Regions from separate parts of the Mesorhizobium sp. M1348 genome, predicted to be linked through region 3. Evidence: riboswitches for the same ligand, from Rfam matches in the RefSeq annotation. Region 3 holds a riboswitch; each other region holds the start of a gene.
The links. A riboswitch is a leader RNA that binds a small molecule or an ion and turns the genes downstream of it on or off. The one in region 3 is predicted to bind thiamine pyrophosphate.

Region 1 (5,195 bases), on a different contig from region 3:
CGCTCGCCAAAATGACGGCGTCGTACCGAGCGGTGCCGCCGCATGATGTCTCAACGTCGGGGCTCACAGCAGACAAAGCTGTCGCCATTGAACGAAACTGTCGCGAAGCGAACAGACGAACCGTAGCCGAAACGTTTGCCGTTCGTGCTTGGGTTGATCCGCAAGGCAAAAAGGAAGGAAGAGCGAACCAAGGTCCGCCGGCACACTTGAGCTTCAAGCCGCAGCTGCGTCGTCAGGATGGCACGTCATTTGCAGTAGAAGCCTTTGTGACGGCCCGCCCACAACTAGCGGAGATGACGGGGATGATTTGTACAGAAATGTTGGATGGAGTCGTTTCGGCGATTATTATATTTGTAATAACAATCGCATATTTGTAACAATAACACCCAATCATATTCTCAATTTCTGATGAATATCTGGCGTGACGAGCGCATCAAAACTGCTCAAATTCAACTCAATGCGCATCGTTATCGACTGTTTCCTTAGCAAGACTTCATCACTGACGTCCATTCCTTTTACTCTTTGAACGGAGATCAACAATGAACATTAGGAGCCTCCTCCTCGGCTCAACTGCGGCACTGATTGCCGTTTCCGACGCTCGCGCCGTGACCGCCGTTGCCGAGCCTGACCCGACTGAGTACGTTAAAATCTGCGACGTCTACGGCTCGGGCTACGTCTACATTTCAGGCACTGAGACCTGCGTGCGCATCGGCGGCTATGTCCGTTACGACGTCGGCTTGGGCCATGTCGGATTGGTTGATCACGCAAGAACCTCGGATGTGAGGACTGGTGAGCATCAGGGCACATGGCAAAACAACACGCGCTTCACATTGAAAACTTGGACCGGCCAGGAGACCGAACTCGGCACGTTGAAGACCTACACCGAAACCCGCATGAACTTCGGCAACCGCCACACTTCGGTTTCGGACAGTTCTCGGTCCTATGCCTTCAACGGAGACAGCACCTTGACTTTCGCCTGGATTCAGCTTGGTGGCCTCCGAGTTGGTAAGGACTGGTCGGCCTTCGACATGTTTATTGGCGGCGCGGGTGACGTACTCAACCAGACGCCGGTTCCCTACGGCGCTTTCGATACCAATGTGGTTCAGTACTACTTCGACGCCGGGAACGGCTTTTCGGCCGTGGTTTCGCTCGAAGAAGGCTCGGGCGTGGTCGGCACAATCGACAGCTACGCACCGCACGTAGTCGGCGGCTTGAAATACACACATGGCTGGGGCGCGATCACCGGCGTTGCCGCTTATGATAGCAACTACGAATCGGTGGCCGCCAAGGTCCGTGTCGACATCAATGTCACCAACGAACTGTTGCTGTTCGGAATGCTCGGCTACGGTTCCAACGGCAAGCTCAACGACGACTCCACGAACGCCATCGACGCTCATGGTCGCGGCTTCTATAAGAGTTGGGGCGGGAACTGGGCTTTCTGGGCTGGCGCCGCTTACGAGCTCAACGAGACAACTTCGTTCAAGCTTCAGCTCTCCGGTGATCAGCTCAAGAACCATGGTGTCGCTGCAAACGTCGCCTATGCGTTTCTTCCAGATTTCACAGTTACGGCGGAACTCGACTATGGCCGATACGGTAACTTCGCCGTCGGCAAGCTGGACGCTTCCAACGTGAATTGGACCAACGCCAACAAGAAGAGCAGTGTCGGCGGAATCCTGCGTTTCGAACGCTCATTCTAACGGATGAAAGGGTTGAGCTCCGAGATCCGGTTGAGCGGACCAATCCCGCAACACTCCAAGAGAACGTCGCATGGAAGCTATACGAGATTGGAGCCTCGATCTCGGGGCCGGACGATGTTTCATATCAGATCTGGTCCGGATGATCGCGCAGGCGATATTCATCGCTGTGTTTTGATCTGCAGCTCTTTCATTTCCTCATCCCTTCCGCCCGCTTGACAGACCCTGCCATCCAGCAGTACCCGGCCAGGTTTCAGGTCCGAACTTGAAGGCCCAGTCGGGTCAGGACGTGTTCGACTTGTTGAGCGATTGTGGGGGTGCGGCCCGACGCACTTGAAAATCGCAAATGGATCGCCTCCGTTCAGCCATCCCCGCGGAAATTCGGGCGCGAGAGAACAAGCTCCAGAGCATAAGCGAGGCTGATCGAGGAACAGACGATTCTCAGGCGACGCTCCATCCGATCTTGCGCCTGGCCGAGACGATCGCCCGACGATCACCGGCGCGGGCCGAATGCGCTTGACGAGATAGTTCCGGCCCGCTCAATTTGAGGCATTCACCAGGGGAGTCCCGGCAAGGGGCTGAGATACTGCTGGCATTCGCGGCGCAGTGACCCGTTGAACCTGATCCAGTTCATACTGGCGTAGGGACGGTGCAAGCGCTTTGCGGGAGTTTACGCCCGAGGTCCTGTTTCGGCAGGTCGACAGAAGCGTCTTTTCATCCTCCCGGCACAGAACTGGGTTTCCAATGCAACGAGCAAAGGAGCCTCAAGATGAATGCCCTCAGCCCCGCCGTCTCGACGGGACCGCTGCCTGCCTCACGGAAAATCCATAGGTCCGGCGTCCTCTATCCGCACATCAAAGTGCCGATGCGCGAAATCTCCGTCCACCCGGCGGCCGGCGAACCGCCCGTCACCGTCTACGATCCGTCCGGCCCCTATACCGACCCGACTGTCGAAACCAGCATCGACAAGGGCCTTGCCCGGCTTCGCCACGAGTGGATCTTGGCGCGCGGCGATGTCGAGGCCTATGAAGGCCGCCATGTCCGGCCGGAAGATAATGGATTCGCGGCGGGCGAACGCCTGACGCCGGAATTTCCCGTGCGCAACCGGCCGCTCAGGGCCAGGTCGGGCAAGGCAGTGACCCAGCTTGCCTATGCGCGCACCGGCATCATCACCCCCGAAATGGAATTCGTCGCCATCCGCGAGAACCTCGGCCGCGAGATCCTTCGAGGCAAGCTGCAACGCGACGGCGAAAGCTTCGGCGCAGCCATTCCCGATTTCGTCACGCCGGAATTCGTCCGAGAAGAGGGAGCTGGGTCTCGGCCCATCCGGGTAACGATCCTTCGCGCGGCTATGGAAACGATCGCACTTGCCGATTATCGCATAAAAAACTTGTTACGCACGACTTAAAAAACTTGCAACTCCACAGCATCATTGACTTGTCGCCTATCAGCACTATATACTTGTAATCGCACAGCTCTAAAAAAGTTGCAAAGGCACGGCCATGGCCAAGCCCCATGAAAAACTCGCTGTATCACTGGCCGTCCTCAAAGAGCTGCAGGAGGGTGGGCGGCGCATATTCAAATCAGATGAGCTGACCCGCGTCCACCGGGAGCGGCTGCTGCAGAACGGGTTCCTGCGCGATGTTATCAAAGGCTGGCTCATGTCGACCGGCCCGCAGGCACAGCAGCAAGACACCACCCCCTGGTACGCGAGCTTCTGGGAGTTCTGCTCCCTTTACTGCAATGACCGGTTCGGCAAGGACTGGTTCCTGTCACCGGAGCAGTCGCTGCTTCTGCACGCGGAAGCGCCCACTATTCCGCCTCAGGTGGTGGTGAACACCCCCAAAGGCACGAATAACAGAATCGACCTGCTGTTCGGCACTTCGCTCTATGACCTCAAGGTCAAGGAGATGCCGGCCGAACTGACAGAGAAAAACGGCCAGCGCGTGTTCACTGTCGAGGCCGCCCTTACCCGGGTGCCGGAAGCGTTCTTCCAGCGCGCCCCTATCGAGATGCAGATCGCCATGGCGTCGGTGCGCGACGTATCAACCGTTCTGGCCCTGCTGCTTGATGGCGGCCATTCCGCCGTGGCGGGACGGCTTGCGGGGGCCTTCCGTCGCGTAGGACGCGACTCCTTTGCCGATGAAATCGTGGCCGCCTTCAAAGCCGCCGGCTATGACGTGCGCGAATCCGATCCGTTCGCGGGACAAATTGGAGTGACAACCATTGCGGCGGGCGTACCGCCGTTGGTCGCCCGCCTGCGCGCGATCTGGCAATCGCAGCGCGAAGCCATCATCGAGATATTCCCGAAGGCGCCCGGACTGCCGTCCGACAAAGACGCCTATATGAAGTTCGTCGAGGATATCTACGAAAGCGACGCCTACCATTCGCTGTCGATAGAAGGGTACAGCGTCACCCCGGAACTCATCGGCCGGGTGCGCGAGGGGAGCTGGAATCCGGAGATTGATGAAGAGGACCGCAAGAACCGGGATGCGCTTGCCGCGCGTGGCTACTACCTCGCATTCCAGAAGGTCAAAGACTCTGTTGCCGCGATCATCAACGGCAAGCCAGCCGGCGCGTTGACGCGGGACACTCACCGGGAGTGGTACCGGGAGCTGTTCGCGCCGTCAGTGACCGCCGGCATCCTCAAAGCCAGCGCGCTTGCGGGATATCGCAATCACCCTGTGTACCTGCGCGGCTCGCAGCACGTGGCGCCGCGTACCGAAGCGGTGGCCGATGGTATGAATGAGCTGTTCGACCTGCTGGAGGCGGAGAAGGAGGCCGCCGTGCGTGCCGTGCTGGGGCATTGGCTTGTGGGCTATGTGCACCCCTATCCGGACGGCAACGGACGGATGGCGCGGTTCCTCATGAACGCGATGCTGGCTTCAGGCGGTTACCCCTGGACAGTCGTCAGAGTCGATGACCGGAAGGCCTACCTCGCAGGGCTGGAGGAGGCGAGCGGCAATATCAATGTGAAATCATTCGCCGCCTTTCTCGCCGAACGGGTGAAGTGGTCTATGGAGAAGGCGGCGTGAGGTCGGTGCTGTGCCATGTTTAACTTGCTTGTCTCGGGCCACGGCGAGTGGTGGGAAACGCCGCCGTTCACGTCAACCATTGACCGGTTCAAGGAATATAGCGGCGCCGAGGCCGAGGCTATCGACCTCGCGCGCCCTGAAACATTGCGCCGGCTGGAGGAAATCCCGGCGCTGTTGATGTACGAAGTCGGGGCGGCAGGCCCGCACGCGCGCGTGGTCCGGCACGGCCGCATACGCAATATCGTTCGGCGCGGACACGAACTGGCCTTCACCTTCGAGCCCGATCCGGAACATGCCTTTCTCGACCGATCAGCGGTGTTGAGAATTGCGGACCGGCTGGGCATTCAACAGTTCGAACAGCACCGTACGCACTGGGCGATCAAGGATGGTGACATTCCGGCCGAGCTGATTGCCACCGGCACCGCTGAACGGGCGCAGCGCACCGTTGCCGTGGTTGCGGCAGAAT
Region 2 (5,195 bases), on a different contig from region 3:
CAGGTCGTCCCGAAGATCTCGCGCGCCATCTTCGCGGTTGTGACCGCTTCCTTGACGGAGTGGCAGCCTGCGGTGTTGGCAAGGATTCTCGTGCCAAGCGAGCGGATCAGCGACCAGAATTTTTCGCCTTCCCTGCGGCCTGCCATCTCACGTCGCAAGGAGACGGTCACCACCGACGTGCCTGACGCCTTGACCGCATCGGCAAGGATGGCCGGCGAAGGATACTGAGCCGTGCCGAGAAGCAGGCGGGAGGGAAGCGTTGTCCCGAGAAGATCGAACATGCTAGCCTCCCTGCATCGGCGAGAGGATTTCGATCCGGTCGCCGTCGCTCAACTGGAATTCCGCCCGGTTGGCTTTGTGCACGAGGTCGCTGTTGACGGCCGTCGCCAGCCAATCGCCCTCATAGTCGAGCGCGGCAAGCAGCTCCGCCAGCGTGGTGGCGGCAACCTCATGCGCTTCGCCATTGACCGTTAGTTTCATGGGCAAGCTCCTTGGTTCTGTCTTGACTGAAAATCAGGTCGGCAGCCTGGCGCGCCATAGCGGGGGCGAGGAGAAAGCCGTGACGATAGAGTCCGTTGATCGCTATGATCTCGCCGTTCGTTTCCACGCGCGGCAGGTTGTCGGGAAAGGCTGGACGGACGCCAACACCGGTTTCAACGATCTCGGCCTCGCCAAAGGCCGGATGGAGGGCATAGGCGGCACCCAGCAGCTCCATCATCGATCGCGCCGTGACCGGTCCGACAGACTGGCTTTCAATCATCGTCGCGCCGATCATGAAACGGTGGTCGGTGCGTGGCACCGCATAAAGCGGAAAGCGCGGATGAAGCAGCCTGACTGGGCGCGACAGCGAGACATCAGGCGTATTCAGGATTAGCATCTCGCCGCGAACGCCGCGCAGTCGGTCATCGCCCGCCGCCATTCCCGTGCATTCGATCTGGCGATCGAAACCGGAAACAGCCGAAGCGTCGGCGCCGAAGTGGAACTCGACGCCCATCGCCGCCAGCCTATCATGAAGTGCCGCCATCGCCTGACGCGGGTCGAGATGGGCTTCGTCGGGGAAGAGCAGTCCGCGGCGGAAGCGGCCGGCGAGGTCGGGCTCGAGCAACACGATTTCATCTTCATCGACACGCCGATGACCCGAGGTGCGGCTGGCGAACCGGTCGAGCTCGCCCGCATCGCGCGGCGCGGCCACGACCAGGGTTCCGGCCCGTGTCACGTGACCCGGCAGTACCGCATCCCACCAGTCGGCGGCATCGCGTCCGAGATCCAGCACTGGCTGCTCCGCGCTTTCACGCTCGCACCATGGCGCCAGCATACCGCCGGCGAACCATGACGCATTGCCGCCAAGGCTGTGCCTTGTCTCGGCAACGGTCACAGCCGCGCCGCGCGTGGCGAGTTCGAAGGCGACGGTGAGGCCGCCGACGCCAGCCCCTTTGACCAGCAGTCTCATGATCGCTCATGTGCCTCCGGCACAAGCGGTGCGCCGGTCTCGTCCGAGGGCACGTAGAGGTCGCCGCCCTCGCGGTATTTCGCCGCCATCGCGGCCATTCCCTCTTTTTGGGCCTCCGTGCGGATATCGTGAGAGATACGCATGGAACAGAATTTCGGACCGCACATCGAGCAGAAATGTGCCAGCTTGTGCGCCTCCTTGGGCAAGGTCTGGTCGTGGAAGGACCGCGCGGTTTCGGGATCGAGCGACAGGTTGAACTGGTCCTCCCAGCGGAACTCGAAGCGCGCCCGGGAAAGGGCATCATCCCTAACCTTTGCAGCCGGATGACCCTTCGCCAGATCGGCGGCATGGGCGGCGATCTTGTAGGTGATTACGCCGGTCTTGACGTCGTCGCGATCGGGAAGGCCAAGATGCTCCTTGGGCGTGACGTAGCAGAGCATGGCTGTGCCGAACCAGCCGATCATGGCGGCGCCGATACCTGAGGTGATGTGGTCGTAGCCTGGCGCGATGTCGGTCGTCAGCGGGCCAAGCGTATAGAACGGCGCCTCACCGCAGACGGCGAGCTGCTTGTCCATGTTCTGTTTGATCTTGTGCATCGGCACGTGGCCCGGCCCCTCGATCATCACCTGGCAGTCCTTTGCCCAGGCGATCTTCGTCAATTCACCGAGCGTTTCCAGCTCGGCGAATTGCGCCGCATCATTGGCGTCGGCGATCGAGCCCGGACGAAGCCCGTCGCCGAGCGAGAAGGAGACGTCATAGCCGCGGCAGATGTCGCAGATTTCCGCGAAATGCTCGTAGAGGAAGCTTTCCCGGTGATGGTGCAGGCACCATTTGGCCATGATTGAGCCGCCGCGCGAGACAATGCCCGTGACCCGGTCGACGGTCAGCGGGATGTAATGCAGCCGCACACCGGCATGGATGGTGAAGTAGTCGACGCCTTGTTCGGCCTGCTCGATCAGCGTGTCTCGATAGACCTCCCAGCTCAGATCCTCGGCGATGCCGCCCACCTTCTCCAGCGCCTGGTAGAGCGGCACCGTGCCGATCGGCACCGGCGCATTGCGCACGATCCATTCGCGGATGTTGTGGATGTTGCGGCCAGTCGACAGGTCCATCACCGTGTCGGCGCCCCAGCGGATCGCCCACACCATCTTTTCCACTTCCTCGGCCATCGAGGAGGTGACCGCCGAATTACCGATATTGGCGTTGATCTTGACCAGGAAATTGCGGCCGATGATCATCGGCTCGCTCTCGGGATGATTGATGTTGGCGGGAATGATCGCGCGTCCGCGCGCCACCTCGTCGCGCACGAACTCCGGCGTTACGAAATCGGGGATGGCCGCGCCGAAGGCTTCGCCGTCGCGCTGCAGCTTGCCGCGCAACATCTGACGGCCGAAGTTCTCGCGGATGGCGACGAACTCCATCTCGGGGGTGATGATGCCGGCGCGCGCATAGCCAAGCTGGGTCACCGCCTTGCCTGCCTTGGCCCTGAGTGGCCGGTTGCGAATGGGAAATTCCGGCGTCAGGCGCTCACCGGTCACAAATCCGTTGTCCTCCGGCCGCACGCGGCGGCCGTCATAGGCCTCGACATCGCCGCGCGCCGTGATCCATTCGTGGCGAAGCCGGGCAAGACCGTTTTCAATGCTGGTTTCGACAGCCGGGTCGGTATAGGGGCCGGACGGATCGTAGACGGTGACGGGCGGCTCGCCGGCCGTTGGATGGACGGAGATTTCGCGCATCGGCACCCTGATCTGCGGATGGAGGACGCCGGGCTTGTGGATTTTCCGCGAGGCTGGCAGCGGTCCCGTCGAGACGGCGGGAGTGAGGGCATTCATCTTGAGGCTCCTTTGCTCATGCATTGGAGACCCAGTTCTGTGCCGGAAGGATGAAAAGACGCTTCTGTCGACCTGCCGAAACAGGACCTGGGGCGTAAACTCCCGCAAAGCGCTTGCACCGTCCCTACGCCAGTATGAACTGGATCAGGTTCAACGGGTCACTGCGCCGCGAAAGCAAGCAGTATCTCAGCCCCTTGCCGGGACTCCCCTGGTGAATGCGTCAGGTTGAACGGGCCGGCGCCGGTTTGTCAAGCGCGTTCTGGCCGCGGCCGATCGGCGGCCGGTCAGACCGTGCGGAAAAAATCGTGCATGTCTCGGCGACAAGTCAAGCGTGGGAGATGAAGGCAGGGACAAGGGAATCGCAAACGGTCGGACTAAAAATCGATCCTGATGATCACGCCTTCAATGGGCACCAAAGGTTTGCGCGTAGATCGCCTCGATTCTTCCTGCCTCGTCACTGGTCAGCGCGGCGAATTCCTTTTCGCGCGCGCGGTTCGACAGATGTCCATCATTCTGGTGAAGAAAACGGAAGAGCAGATCGGTCAACCGCTCGGGCATCTCGATAAAGGCGTCCACCTGCTGCCGGAATTGATCGTAGCGCTGCAGAAATGCGGTTTCCTCGGGAAGGTCCCGTTCGATCGTCCGCCGAACGCAGGCATAGAGGAATTCGGCGTGCGGGGTTGCATCGAAGAACCGGTAGAAATCACCGGTGTCATTCAGCACCCGGACGTTGAATTGCGGCGTCGGTTCCCATTCCACCAACGGCAGAAGGCGCTGCGAATAGCTCTCGAGCACGCCCCTGTACTCGTTGATCTGGTCCAGGATCGCGGCCGAGACGGGAAAGACCACTCCCGGCGGATTGAAGCCGCGCATGGCAAGGACGTGGTGGATTAGGTAGCGGTGAATGCGGCCGTTTCCGTCCTCGAACGGGTGGATGTAGACAAAGCCGAAGGCGAGGATTGCGGCGGCTATGACTGCATCAAGGTTCTGCGCGGGGCCCTGATCGAAGGCCGCCATTCCATCGATTAGCCGCGGCAGGTCCTCGGGCCGAGCGCTGATGTGATCGGGCAGGGGCGTGCCGTTGTCTCGGTCATGCTCACCGACGAAACCCCCTTCTTTTCGGAAGCCAAGTCTTACTAAACGGGCGTCGCCAAGTACAATTCTTTGCAGACGCAGCAGCTCATCGCGATCGATCGGCCAGCGGCCGGCTTCGCCGATGGCGCGGCCCCAGCGCTGGATGCGATCTTGCGGCGGGCGCTCGCCCTCGATCGCATAGCTTGATCGCGAGTCTTTGAGCAAAAGAAAGGCGGCGGTCCGAGCAAGGAGGTCGCGCGGCACGTCCGCTACGATTGCCTCCGCGCGCCGCGGTAGTTCAAGGGCGATGAATTTTTCGAGAGTCTTGGTTCGGAACACCAGCGGGCAGAACTCAGGCGTGCCGGGGAGATTGTCCCTTATGCGGTAGCGCGAAGCGGTCTTCTCGGATCCGGGCCACTGCAGCTCGGGATCGACAACCGAAACGTATCGTCCGGCCTCCGCGTCCGCCAGATCGAGACGCGTGCCCGTCAGCCATTCATATAGAAACCAGATGCGGCGGGCATAGCTGCCTGTGGGGCTTTCACGGACGAGCGCCTCGATCGGTGCGGGACCGGTCACCTGGAACAGCCGTTTGAGGACGGCAAGGTCGAGCCCCTCGTACTTGAGCGCGAAGGTCAGGTGGCCTTCGAGTGTTGGATGTGGGGCATGGCGGGGCGTCATGATCCGCCAACCATCCCGTTCGGTAATGCGATGATGCTCGCCAGTGGCCGACAGCGTCCGGGGCAAGGGGACGGCGAGCTCGTAGGCTCCGATCAGGGCGCTGTACCCGGCCGGGGTCACCATCTCCGGAAGGCGGATTTCCTGAAAAACGAGAACAG
Region 3 (5,195 bases):
TGACGGTTGCCGCGTGCGACGGCCGTCCGAGCCCCGCATCCACGATCAGCGGAACGCCTGGGAAATGGCCGCGCATCGAGCGCAGCGCCGTGATGTTGATCGGTCCGAGAGCGGAACCGATCGGCGCGCACCACGGCATCAAGACCTTGCAGCCCGCCGCAAGCAGCCGCTCGGCAACGACAAGGTCGTCGGTAGTATAGGGGAATACAGCAAAACCGTCCTCGCACAGGATGCGGGCGGCTTCGACCAGACCGAACACATCCGGCTGCAGGGTGTCGTGGTTGCCGATCACTTCGAGCTTGACCCAGCTCGTACCGAAGACTTCGCGCGCCATTTTCGCAGTCGTGACCGCTTCCTTGACGGAGTGGCAGCCAGCAGTGTTGGGCAGGATTCTGACGCCGAGCGAGCGGATCAACGACCAGAATTTTTCGCCGGCCCTGCCGCCTGCCATTTCACGGCGCAAGGAGACGGTCAGCACCGACGTGCCCGACGCCTTGACCGCATCGGAAAGGATAGCCGGCGAAGGATATTGAGCCGTGCCGAGAAGCAGGCGGGAGGGAAGCGTCGTCCCGAGAAGATCGAACATGGCTAGCCTCCCTGCATGGGCGAGAGGATTTCGATCCGGTCGCCGTCGTTCAATTGGAATTCCGCCCGGCTGGCTTTGTGCACGAGGTCGTTGTTGACGGCGGTCGCGAGCCAATCGCCCTCATAGTCAAGCGCGGCAAGCAGCTCGGCCAGCGTGGTGGCGGCAACCTCATGCACTTTGCCGTTGACCATCAGTTTCATGAGCAAGCTCCTTGGTTCCGTCTTGATTGAAAACCAGGTCGGCAGCCTGGCGCGCCATGGCGGGAGCCAGGAGAAAACCGTGACGATAGAGCCCGTTGATCGCGATGATCTCACCGTTCGTTTCGGCGCGCGGCAAATTGTCGGGAAAGGCTGGACGGACGCCAACACCGGTTTCAACGATCTCGGCCTCGCCAAAGGCCGGATGGAGGGCATAGGCGGTACCCAGCAGCTCCAACATGGAGCGCGCCGTAACCGGTCCGGCGGACTGGCTTTCAATCATCGTCGCACCAACCATGAAACGGTGGTCGGTGCGCGGCACTGCATAGAGTGGAAAGCGCGGATGCAGCAGCCTGACCGGGCGCGACAGCGAGGTATCAGGGGTGCGCAGGATGAGCATTTCGCCGCGAACGCCGCGCAACCTGTCATCGGCGGCTGCCATTCCCGTGCAATCGATCTGACGATCGAAACCAAAAACATGCTGGGCGTCGGCGCCGAAGTGGAATTCGACACCCATGGCCGCGAGCTTGTCATGAAGCGCTGCCATCGCCTGGCGCGGATCGAGATGGCCCTCATCGGGAAAGAGCAATCCGCGGCGGAAGCGGCCGGCTAAGTCGGGCTCCAGCAAGGCAATTTCATCTTCCTCGACGCGCCGATAGCCCGTCGTGCGGCTGGCGAACCGGTCGAGCTCGCCCGCATCGCGCGGCGCGGCCACGACCAGCGTTCCGGTCCGCGTCACCTGGCCGGGCGTTGCGGCATCCCACCAGTCGGCGGCACCGCGCCCGAGATCCAGCACCGGCTGCTCGGCGCTTTCGCGCTCGCACCATGGCGCCAACATGCCGCCGGCGAACCACGACGCATTGCCCCCAAGGCCAGGCCTTGTCTCGGCAACGGAAACCGCCGCGCCGCGTGCGGCGAGCTCGAAGGCGGCGGTGAGGCCGGCAACGCCGGCCCCTTTGACCAGCACCTTCATGATGGCTCATGCGCCTGTGGCGAAAGCGGTGCGCCGGTCTCGTCCGCCGGCACGTAGAGATCGCCGCCCTCGCGGTATTTCGCCGCCATCGCCGCCATGCCCTCTTTCTGTGCCTCGGCGCGGATGTCGTGAGAGATACGCATGGAGCAGAATTTCGGTCCGCACATCGAGCAGAAATGCGCCACCTTGTGCGCCTCCTTGGGCAAGGTCTGGTCGTGGAAGGACCGCGCGGTTTCCGGGTCGAGCGACAGATTGAACTGGTCCTCCCAGCGGAACTCGAAGCGCGCGCGGGAAAGCGCATCATCCCTGACTTTCGCTGCCGGATGGCCCTTCGCCAGGTCGGCGGCGTGGGCGGCTATCTTGTAGGTGATCACGCCGATCTTGACGTCGCTGCGATCGGGAAGGCCGAGATGCTCCTTGGGCGTGACGTAGCAGAGCATGGCGGTGCCGAACCAGCCGATCATCGCGGCGCCAATGCCTGAGGTGATGTGGTCGTAGCCCGGCGCGATGTCGGTCGTCAGCGGTCCAAGCGTATAGAACGGCGCCTCGCCGCAGACAGCGAGCTGCTTGTCCATGTTCTGCTTGATCTTGTGCATCGGCACGTGGCCGGGGCCCTCGATCATCACCTGGCAATCCTTCGCCCAGGCGATCTGCGTCAGCTCGCCAAGCGTTTCCAACTCGGCGAACTGCGCCGCGTCGTTGGCATCGGCGATCGAGCCCGGACGAAGGCCGTCGCCGAGCGAGAAGGAGACGTCGTAGGCTCTGGCGATGTCGCAGATCTCGGCGAAATGCTCGTAGAGGAAGCTCTCCCGGTGATGGTGCAGGCACCATTTGGCCATGATCAAGCCGCCGCGCGAGACGATGCCCGTGACCCGGTCAACGGTCAGCGGGATGTAATGCAGCCGCACGCCGGCGTGGATGGTGAAATAGTCGACGCCCTGTTCGGCCTGTTCGATCAGCGTGTCGCGGTAGACCTCCCAGGTCAGATTCTCGGCAATGCCGTTGACCTTTTCGAGCGCCTGATAGAGCGGCACCGTGCCGATCGGCACCGGCGCATTACGCACGATCCATTCGCGGATGTTGTGGATGTTGCGGCCGGTCGAGAGGTCCATCACCGTGTCGGCGCCCCAGCGGATGGCCCAGACCATCTTTTCCACTTCCTCGGCCATCGACGAGGTGACCGCCGAGTTGCCAATATTGGCGTTGATCTTCACCAGGAAATTGCGGCCGATGATCATCGGCTCACTCTCGGGATGATTGATATTGGCGGGAATGATCGCGCGTCCGCGAGCCACCTCGTCGCGCACGAATTCCGGCGTCACGAAGTCTGGAATCGCCGCGCCGAAGGCTTCGCCGTCGCGCTCAAGCTGGCCGCGCAGCATCTCGCGGCCAAGGTTCTCGCGGATGGCGACGAACTCCATTTCAGGCGTGATGATGCCGGCGCGCGCATAGGCAATCTGGGTCACTGCCTTACCGGCCTTAGCTCTGAGCGGCCGGTTGCGTATGGGAAATTCCGGTGTCAGGCGCTCGCCAGTCGCAAATCCATTGTCTTCCGGCTGGACATGACGGCCGTCATAGGCTTCGACATCGCCGCGTGCCGTAATCCATTCATGGCGAAGCCGGGCCAGGCCTTTTTCGATACTGGTTTCGACAGTCGGGTCGGTATAGGGGCCGGACGGATCGTAGACGGTGATGGGCGGCTCGCCGGCCGTCGGGTGGACGGAGATTTCGCGCATCGGCACCTTGATGTGCGGATGGAGGACGCCAGACTTGTGGATTTTCCGTGAGGCAGCCAGCGGCCCTGTCGACACGGCGGGGGTGAGGGCATTCATCTTTAGGCTCCTTTGCTCATGCATTGGAGACCCAGTTCTGTGCCGGAAGGATGAAAAGACGCTTCTGTGGACCTGCCGAAACAGGACCTCGGGCGTGAACTCCCGCAGAGCGCTTGCACCGTCCCTACGCCAGTATGAACTGGATCAGGTTCAACGGGTCACTGCGCCGCGAAAGCCAGCAGTATCTCAGCCCCTTGCCGGGACTCCCCTGGTGAATGCCTCAGGTTGAACGGGCCGGCGCGGCTTTGTCAAGCGCATTTGGCCCGCCCACTGTCAAATCAACCAGGACCGCGTCGTCTTCTTGGCAATCTGGCATCTGCCCCTGCTCTGTTCCACATCCTATTTGGGTGCAAGGCCACCACTCAGCGGAACCCTCAGAGAAGGAAACCGTCCAGATTTGGCTAGTCTGCTCGACGATAAGTCCAGAGCTGTGCCGGCGGTATGTTGCGGACGACGAAGTCATAGTGGGAAACCACGTAACGGTCTGGCATCTTGATCACCGGCGACAGAGGTCCGTATGTGATCTGAATCACGGGCCGGCCGGCAGGAATACGGGCAAGCAGATCCTCAACCAGCGCGACACGCTGTTGCATTGGAAAGCTCAACAGCGGGACTGCACTTATAACACAATCGAACTGTTCACCTTTGCGCTCACCCAGCGCTTCGTCCAGCGCAAATGCGTCGCCCAATCTGAAGTCCACATTCGGAAAGCGTTGCACCAGGCCGTCGTAGAAAATCCTGGAATATTCGACTGAAACCAGCTGGCGCGGCTTGATTCCCCTGGCCAGGATCGCCTTTGTGATGACACCGGTTCCCGCGCCAAGCTCCAGAATCGGCAATCCTGACCGTGGGTTCACCACGCTTGCCATCCGGCGTGCCGCATAAACCGAAGTGGGAATAAGGGCTCCCACGCCCTTCTTGTCCTTCTGCCAGCCTTTGAAGAATTGGACTTCTTCCTCAAACCTTTTGCCGAGCCGCTCCTTCAGTCGCAAAATCATATCTTCTCCCTGCGTCAGCCGCTTACCCAACGTCATGAATTTGGCAAAGCGCGTTTTGGCCAATCTCGCCACCCTTTACAAGCCCGTTAAGACTGCTTGCCTGTCACGACGCGGTCAGCATGAATTGCCCATTAACGCACTTTCATGTTTGCTGGGCCTATGTTTCGCCCTCGCCTGCTGCCCGAAAAAAGTTTCCCGAGCTATGCGTATCTGCCCGGCAAATATCCGCATCCGGTGCGTGATCCCTTGGGCCACAGTTACCGATCAGATCCGGTGACCGTCGCCGTTGGCGAAGCGCTTGGCTCAGATGTGTTTCGATGGGGAATCGACCTTTTCAATCACGGCTACTACTGGGAAGCCCATGAAGCCTGGGAGCCTCTCTGGCAGGCTGCGAAACAAAGTGCTCAGCACCGCCTGTTCTTCAAGGGACTAATCCTGTTGGCGGCGGCCGGCGTGAAGATCCGTGAGGGAAAGCGGGTGGCTGCGGCGCGCCATGCGACAAGAGCTGCAGGGCTTTTTCGTCAGGTGGGGAGTCCGGGCGGCCTGTTTGAGAAAGCACTGGGAATGACACCTGCCGCGCTCGCTGAACATGCCCAAGCGATCGTAGCT
Region 4 (5,195 bases), on a different contig from region 3:
CAGTCGACCAGCCGCAACCGGTTCCAGCCCGAGATGCCAAGCTGTGCGCAGAGCCGTTCGTGGCGTTCGCTCGCCGCGTCATAGGCAGGGCGGATGGCGCGGATGGCGAATGGCATCGCCATCACCGCATTGACCGCAACGACCATGACGGGGGCGATCGCAAAGACATCGCTGACGGTGCGCAGGAGCAGGAACCAGCCGGCGCCGATGACGATGGGCGGCACCACCAGGACGAACCCCGCACCGGTGTCGGCCAGATGTTCGAGCAGTGTCCGCCGGCCTGTTCGCCGGGTGAGCGCCAGCGCCCGGCGCGCCATGACCAGCGACAGCGACAACGCAACAGAGAGCAGCGCCGATAGAAGGGAGAGCACGCCACTGGTCGCCGTCGCTTGCCGCACCGCGCTGTCGCCGGCCAGGCGGCCGAGATCGGCGCCAAGCCCGGCTGCCAGCGTCGCCGCCATCGGCCCGGCGACAAACAGCAATGCCAGCCCGATCACCAGCGCGTTCAGCCCGGTCTCGGCCGCACCGGCTGAAAAATACCGGCGCGGCGCCACCGGTAGATTGGCGTCCCCGACCATATTGGCGCCGAGCCGCGTCAAGGCCAGCACGACGACGAAGGTCAGGGCAATCTGCAGCAGGGTGAGCGTCACCGCCCGCGCCGGGTCGAAGTCGAAACGCAGCGCCTGGTAGATGGCAACCTCCAGCGTCGTCGCGCTGGGTCCGCCGCCGAGTGTAAGCACGATGGTGAAGGAGGTGATGCACAGCATGAAAACGAGCCCGGCAACGCCCGGCAAGGCCGCACGCAGCGGCGGCCATTCGATCAGCCGAAAGGCCGGCGCAGCGCCCATGCCAAGCTGGCTCGCCAGCCGCCATTGGTTGGCCGGCACGGTCTGCAACGCTTCAAGGAACAGCCGCGTTGCCAGCGGCAGATTGAAAAAAACATGGGCCACGAGAATGCCCGACAGGCCGTAGATGCCGGGCCAGCTCTGGCCGCCTAGCGCGCCGAGCGTGCCGGCAAAATAGCCGGCGCGGCCATAGAGCGCCAGGACACCGAGTGCGGCAACAATGGCCGGCAGCGCCAGCGGCACGGCGAAAAGCTGCAGGATGAAGCCTCGCCCGAAAAACTGTGGATGCCGCGACAGGGCACGCGCGACGAACAGCGCCGGCGCGACGGAGAGCAGCGTCGAAAGGACCGCCTGCCAGAGCGTGAAACGGGCGACGCGCAAGAGATAGGAATCGAAAGCGGAGGCGGCGCCGGACAGGTCGCGTGTGGCTTCGACGACGAGCCCGGCGAATGCCCCGCCGATCAGCAGCGCGATGGCGGCGAGCGCGACGATGCCGGCAGTGACGCGGGAGTCAGGACGGCGAGCCTGCATTTCGCGCTACCCAGCTTAACGATGGGTGCTGAGAGGAGGAACTTGGCTGAGGTCGTGTTCCCGCCCACCCCCCTCTGGCCTACCGGCCATCTCCCCCGCAAGGGGGGAGATCGGCAGCTTCGTTGCCCCGCTCATTCCTGCCGCAGTGGAGATTGGCGAAAGCGGCTGAGAGCTCAATCTCCCCCCTTGCGGGGGAGATGGCCGGTAGGCCAGAGGGGGGTGGGCGGGAACGAACACCATATGGAATCCTACTTGCTCATCGCCGCAAGCCACTCATCGACCCAAGCCTTACGATTTGCCGCGACCTCTTCCGGGCTGAACAGCAACGTCTTGGTCGGTTTGACAAGCTTGTCGAACGCCGGATTGAGCGGCTTGTCGGTCTTGCCGGCCGGGAACATCCAGTTGGTTTCGGGAATGACATCCTGGAATTTCGGTCCGGTCATGAAGGCAACGAACTTTTCCGCCAGCGGGTTCTTCGCACCCTTGGTGGTGATCCCCGCAACCTCGATCTGCAGATATTCGCCCTCCTCGAAGGACGCCGCCTGGTAGCGCTCGGTGTTTTCGGCGACCATATGGTAGGCCGGCGAGGTGGTGTAGGACAGCACCATCGGCGCCTCGCCCTTGGTGAACAGGCTGTAGGCCTCGCTCCAGCCCGGCGTCACCGTCAGCACCTTTGACTTGAGCTTGGCCCAGGCTTCCGGCGCCTTGTCGCCATAGACCGACTTGACCCACAACAGCAGGCCAAGGCCCGGCGTCGAGGTGCGCGGATCCTGGATGACGATCTTGTCGCCGGCATCGCCCTCGACCAATTCCCTGAGGCTCTTCGGCGGGCTCTTCAGTTTTTCGGTATCGTAGACGACGGCGAAATAGCCATAGTCGAACGGCACGAAAATATCGTCGCTCCAGGCTCCCGGGACGCTGACGCCCGACACAGCGCCGTGCGGCGAAAACAGGCCGGTTGCCTTGGCGTCCGCAGTCAAATTGGTATCGAGGCCAAGCACGATATCGGCCTTGGTCGCGGCGCCTTCCAGCTTCACACGGTTGAGCAGCGCGACGCCGTCGGCGGCCGAGACGAATTCGACGACGCAGTTGCATTCGGCCTCGAAGGCCTTCTTCACCGCCGGTCCCGGACCCCAATCGGCGGTAAAGCTTTCATAGGTATAGACGGTCAGCTTATCCTGTGCCGATGCCTGCCCTGGCAAGGCCAGCGCGGATGCTGCAAGCAGGATAATCGAGACAAGAGAGTGGAAAAAACTGCGCATCGGCGCCTCCTTCGTTCGCGTTGAAAGGAATTGAGGCGTCGGGCTGTCCGAAACGTCTAATCCCTCCGCCGGTACAAACCGGATCAGGTTCAGCGGGTTGGCAGTCTTGCCTCTCAGCCGGTCCGCGAAGATCGCGTCCGGCACCCCGTTAGAGCGTTGCGACACATAGGCCCGGCCGAAGTGCTGCGCAAGCGGAAGTTTGCCGGGCATCCAAAGCCCAGCCTTCCGTTTCGTCTGCCGTTTCATCTTCCGTTTCCGGGGCAGGGCTGGTAAGGGCCACGAGATATGAGCACATTCACCATCCTGCTTGGCGGCGATCTCATCCGCACGCCGCTGCTCGACCGCCAGGTCGAAGGCTCCCGCGTTATCGCCGCCGATGCCGGCATCGGCCATGCCCGCATGCTGGGCCTGAGGCCGGAACTCTGGGTCGGCGATTTCGATTCCGTGCCTGCCGATTTGCCGGAGGATCTGGCCGCCGTGCCACGGCAGGTGTTTCCCGCCGAAAAGGACAAGACCGACGGTGAACTCGCTATCGCCGCCGCGCTCGAACGCGGTGCTACCAGCCTTGTGCTCGCAGGCGCCTTCGGCGGCAAACGCACCGACCACATCTTCCTGCATCTGGCGCTGAGCGTCCGGCTGGCGGAAGGCGGAACGGAAGTGCTTTTGACCAGCGGCGCACAGGAAGGCATTCCCTTGCTGCCCGGAAAGGTTGGCTTCGACTATGCCGACGGCACACTGTTTTCGGTGCTCGGCTTTTCGGATCTTGCCGGCCTGACAGTCACCGGCGCCAAATGGCCGCTCGCCCATGTCGAGGTTGCCTTCGGGTCGTCGCTGACCATTTCCAATGAGGTCAAGGGCCGGCTGGAAATCGCGCTGGCCAGCGGCCGCGCGCTGCTGCTCGCGCATCCTTTTCCCCTACCTGAAAGCTGATATGGCGCCGCCGCTTCTCAATCTCGACGGGATAAAGCTGACCTTTGGCGGCACGCCGCTGCTCGACGGTGCCGCCCTGACGGCTTCGGCTGGCGACAAGATCGCCCTGGTTGGCCGCAACGGCTCGGGCAAGTCGACGCTCCTCAAGATCGCTGCCGGGCTGATCGAACCGCAGGACGGCGAAGTCTTCCGCCAGCCCTCGGCGACTGTGCGCTATTTGCCGCAAATGCCCGACATGGACGGTTTTGCGACCATTCGCGCCTATGTCGAGGCGGGGCTCGGACCCGCCGACGATCCCTACCGCGCCACCTATCTGATGGAGCATCTCGGCCTGTCCGGCGAGGAACGGCCGAACGACCTCTCCGGCGGCGAGGCGCGGCGCGCGGCCCTCGCCCGCGTCATGGCGCCGGAGCCCGACATTCTCCTCCTCGATGAGCCGACCAATCATCTCGACCTTTCGGTCATCGAATGGCTGGAGGAGGAGCTTGCCCGCACCTCCTCGGCGCTGGTCGTCATCTCGCATGACCGCCGTTTTCTCGAACGCGTGTCGCGCGCCACAATCTGGCTCGACCGCGGCCAGACCCGCCGCCTCGACAAGGGCTTTGCTTATTTCGAGGAATGGCGCGACACGGTGCTGGAGGAGGAAGAGCGCGAGCAGCACAAGCTCGGCCGCCAGATCGTGCGCGAGGAGCACTGGCTGCGCTATGGCGTGACGGCAAGGCGCAAGCGCAACATGCGCCGGCTCGGTGAGTTGCAGACCATGCGACAGCGCTTTCGCGGCCATCGCGGCGCCGAGGGTGCGGCGACAATGACAGCCAGCGACGCCGCCGAATCCGGCAAGCTGGTGATCGAAGCCAAGAACATTGAGAAGAGCTTTGGCGATCTGACGGTGGTCAAGGGATTTTCGACACGCATCCAGCGCGGCGATCGCGTCGGCCTGGTCGGGCCAAACGGCGCCGGCAAGACGACGCTGTTGAAGATGCTGACCGGCGAATTGAAGCCGGACGCGGGCACGGTGCGGCTCGGCACCAATCTGGAGATCGCCACGCTCGACCAGAAGCGCGAAGCCGTCGACCCGCAGGAGACATTGGCGCAGTATCTTACCGACGGTCGCGGCGAGAACCTCGTCATCAATGGCGAGCAGCGCCACGTCGTCTCTTACATGAAGGACTTCCTGTTCAAGCCGGAACAGGCGCGGACGCCGGTGCGCGAGCTTTCGGGCGGCGAGCGGGCACGGCTGATTCTCGCACGCGTCTTGGCGCGGCCGGCAAACCTGCTTGTGCTCGACGAGCCGACCAACGACCTCGACATGGAGACGCTGGAACTGCTGCAGGAACTGGTCGCCGGCTTTGCCGGCACGGTGATCCTGGTCAGCCACGATCGCGATTTCCTCGACCGCACCGTGACCAGCATCATCGCGCCGGATGGCGACGGCCGCTGGATCGAATATGCCGGCGGCTATTCCGACATGCTGGCGCAGCGCGGCGGCACCAGGCTGGATGACCGCAAGGCGCGGCCGAAGGTAGAGACCAGCGAGGCGATGGCTGCAAGCAGGACCAACGCGGCCGCTCCCAAGGGCCCGGCAAAGAAACTGTCGTTCAAGCAGAAATTCGCGCTGGAAACCTTG

Region 1: linked by a shared signal. The riboswitch ahead of NKH13_RS33675 (phosphomethylpyrimidine synthase ThiC) and the one ahead of thiC (phosphomethylpyrimidine synthase ThiC) in region 3 are both predicted to bind thiamine pyrophosphate.
Region 2: linked by a shared signal. The riboswitch ahead of thiC (phosphomethylpyrimidine synthase ThiC) and the one ahead of thiC (phosphomethylpyrimidine synthase ThiC) in region 3 are both predicted to bind thiamine pyrophosphate.
Region 4: linked by a shared signal. The riboswitch ahead of thiB (thiamine ABC transporter substrate binding subunit) and the one ahead of thiC (phosphomethylpyrimidine synthase ThiC) in region 3 are both predicted to bind thiamine pyrophosphate.

Annotation. Positions count from the first base shown of each region.
Region 1 is NZ_JAMYLH010000046.1:5,348-10,542, reverse strand. Features, by position in the region: gene NKH13_RS33680 (porin) at 540-1,697, shown strand; TPP riboswitch at 2,243-2,359, shown strand; partial or broken gene NKH13_RS33675 (phosphomethylpyrimidine synthase ThiC) at 2,464-3,021, shown strand; gene NKH13_RS33670 (Fic family protein) at 3,197-4,729, shown strand; gene NKH13_RS33665 (hypothetical protein) at 4,745-5,195, shown strand, end outside.
Region 2 is NZ_JAMYLH010000004.1:169,631-174,825, reverse strand. Features, by position in the region: gene NKH13_RS09765 (thiazole synthase) at 1-281, opposite strand, end outside; gene thiS (sulfur carrier protein ThiS) at 283-480, opposite strand; gene thiO (glycine oxidase ThiO) at 449-1,450, opposite strand; gene thiC (phosphomethylpyrimidine synthase ThiC) at 1,447-3,282, opposite strand; TPP riboswitch at 3,386-3,502, opposite strand; gene NKH13_RS09745 (Fic family protein) at 3,685-5,195, opposite strand, start outside.
Region 3 is NZ_JAMYLH010000017.1:92,966-98,160, forward strand. Features, by position in the region: gene NKH13_RS24335 (thiazole synthase) at 1-586, opposite strand, end outside; gene thiS (sulfur carrier protein ThiS) at 589-786, opposite strand; gene thiO (glycine oxidase ThiO) at 755-1,756, opposite strand; gene thiC (phosphomethylpyrimidine synthase ThiC) at 1,753-3,588, opposite strand; TPP riboswitch at 3,692-3,808, opposite strand; gene pmtA (phospholipid N-methyltransferase PmtA) at 3,990-4,586, opposite strand; gene NKH13_RS24360 (DUF309 domain-containing protein) at 4,746-5,195, shown strand, end outside.
Region 4 is NZ_JAMYLH010000001.1:188,808-194,002, reverse strand. Features, by position in the region: gene thiP (thiamine/thiamine pyrophosphate ABC transporter permease) at 1-1,376, opposite strand, end outside; gene thiB (thiamine ABC transporter substrate binding subunit) at 1,625-2,638, opposite strand; TPP riboswitch at 2,682-2,796, opposite strand; gene NKH13_RS00940 (thiamine diphosphokinase) at 2,924-3,568, shown strand; gene NKH13_RS00935 (ABC-F family ATP-binding cassette domain-containing protein) at 3,570-5,195, shown strand, end outside.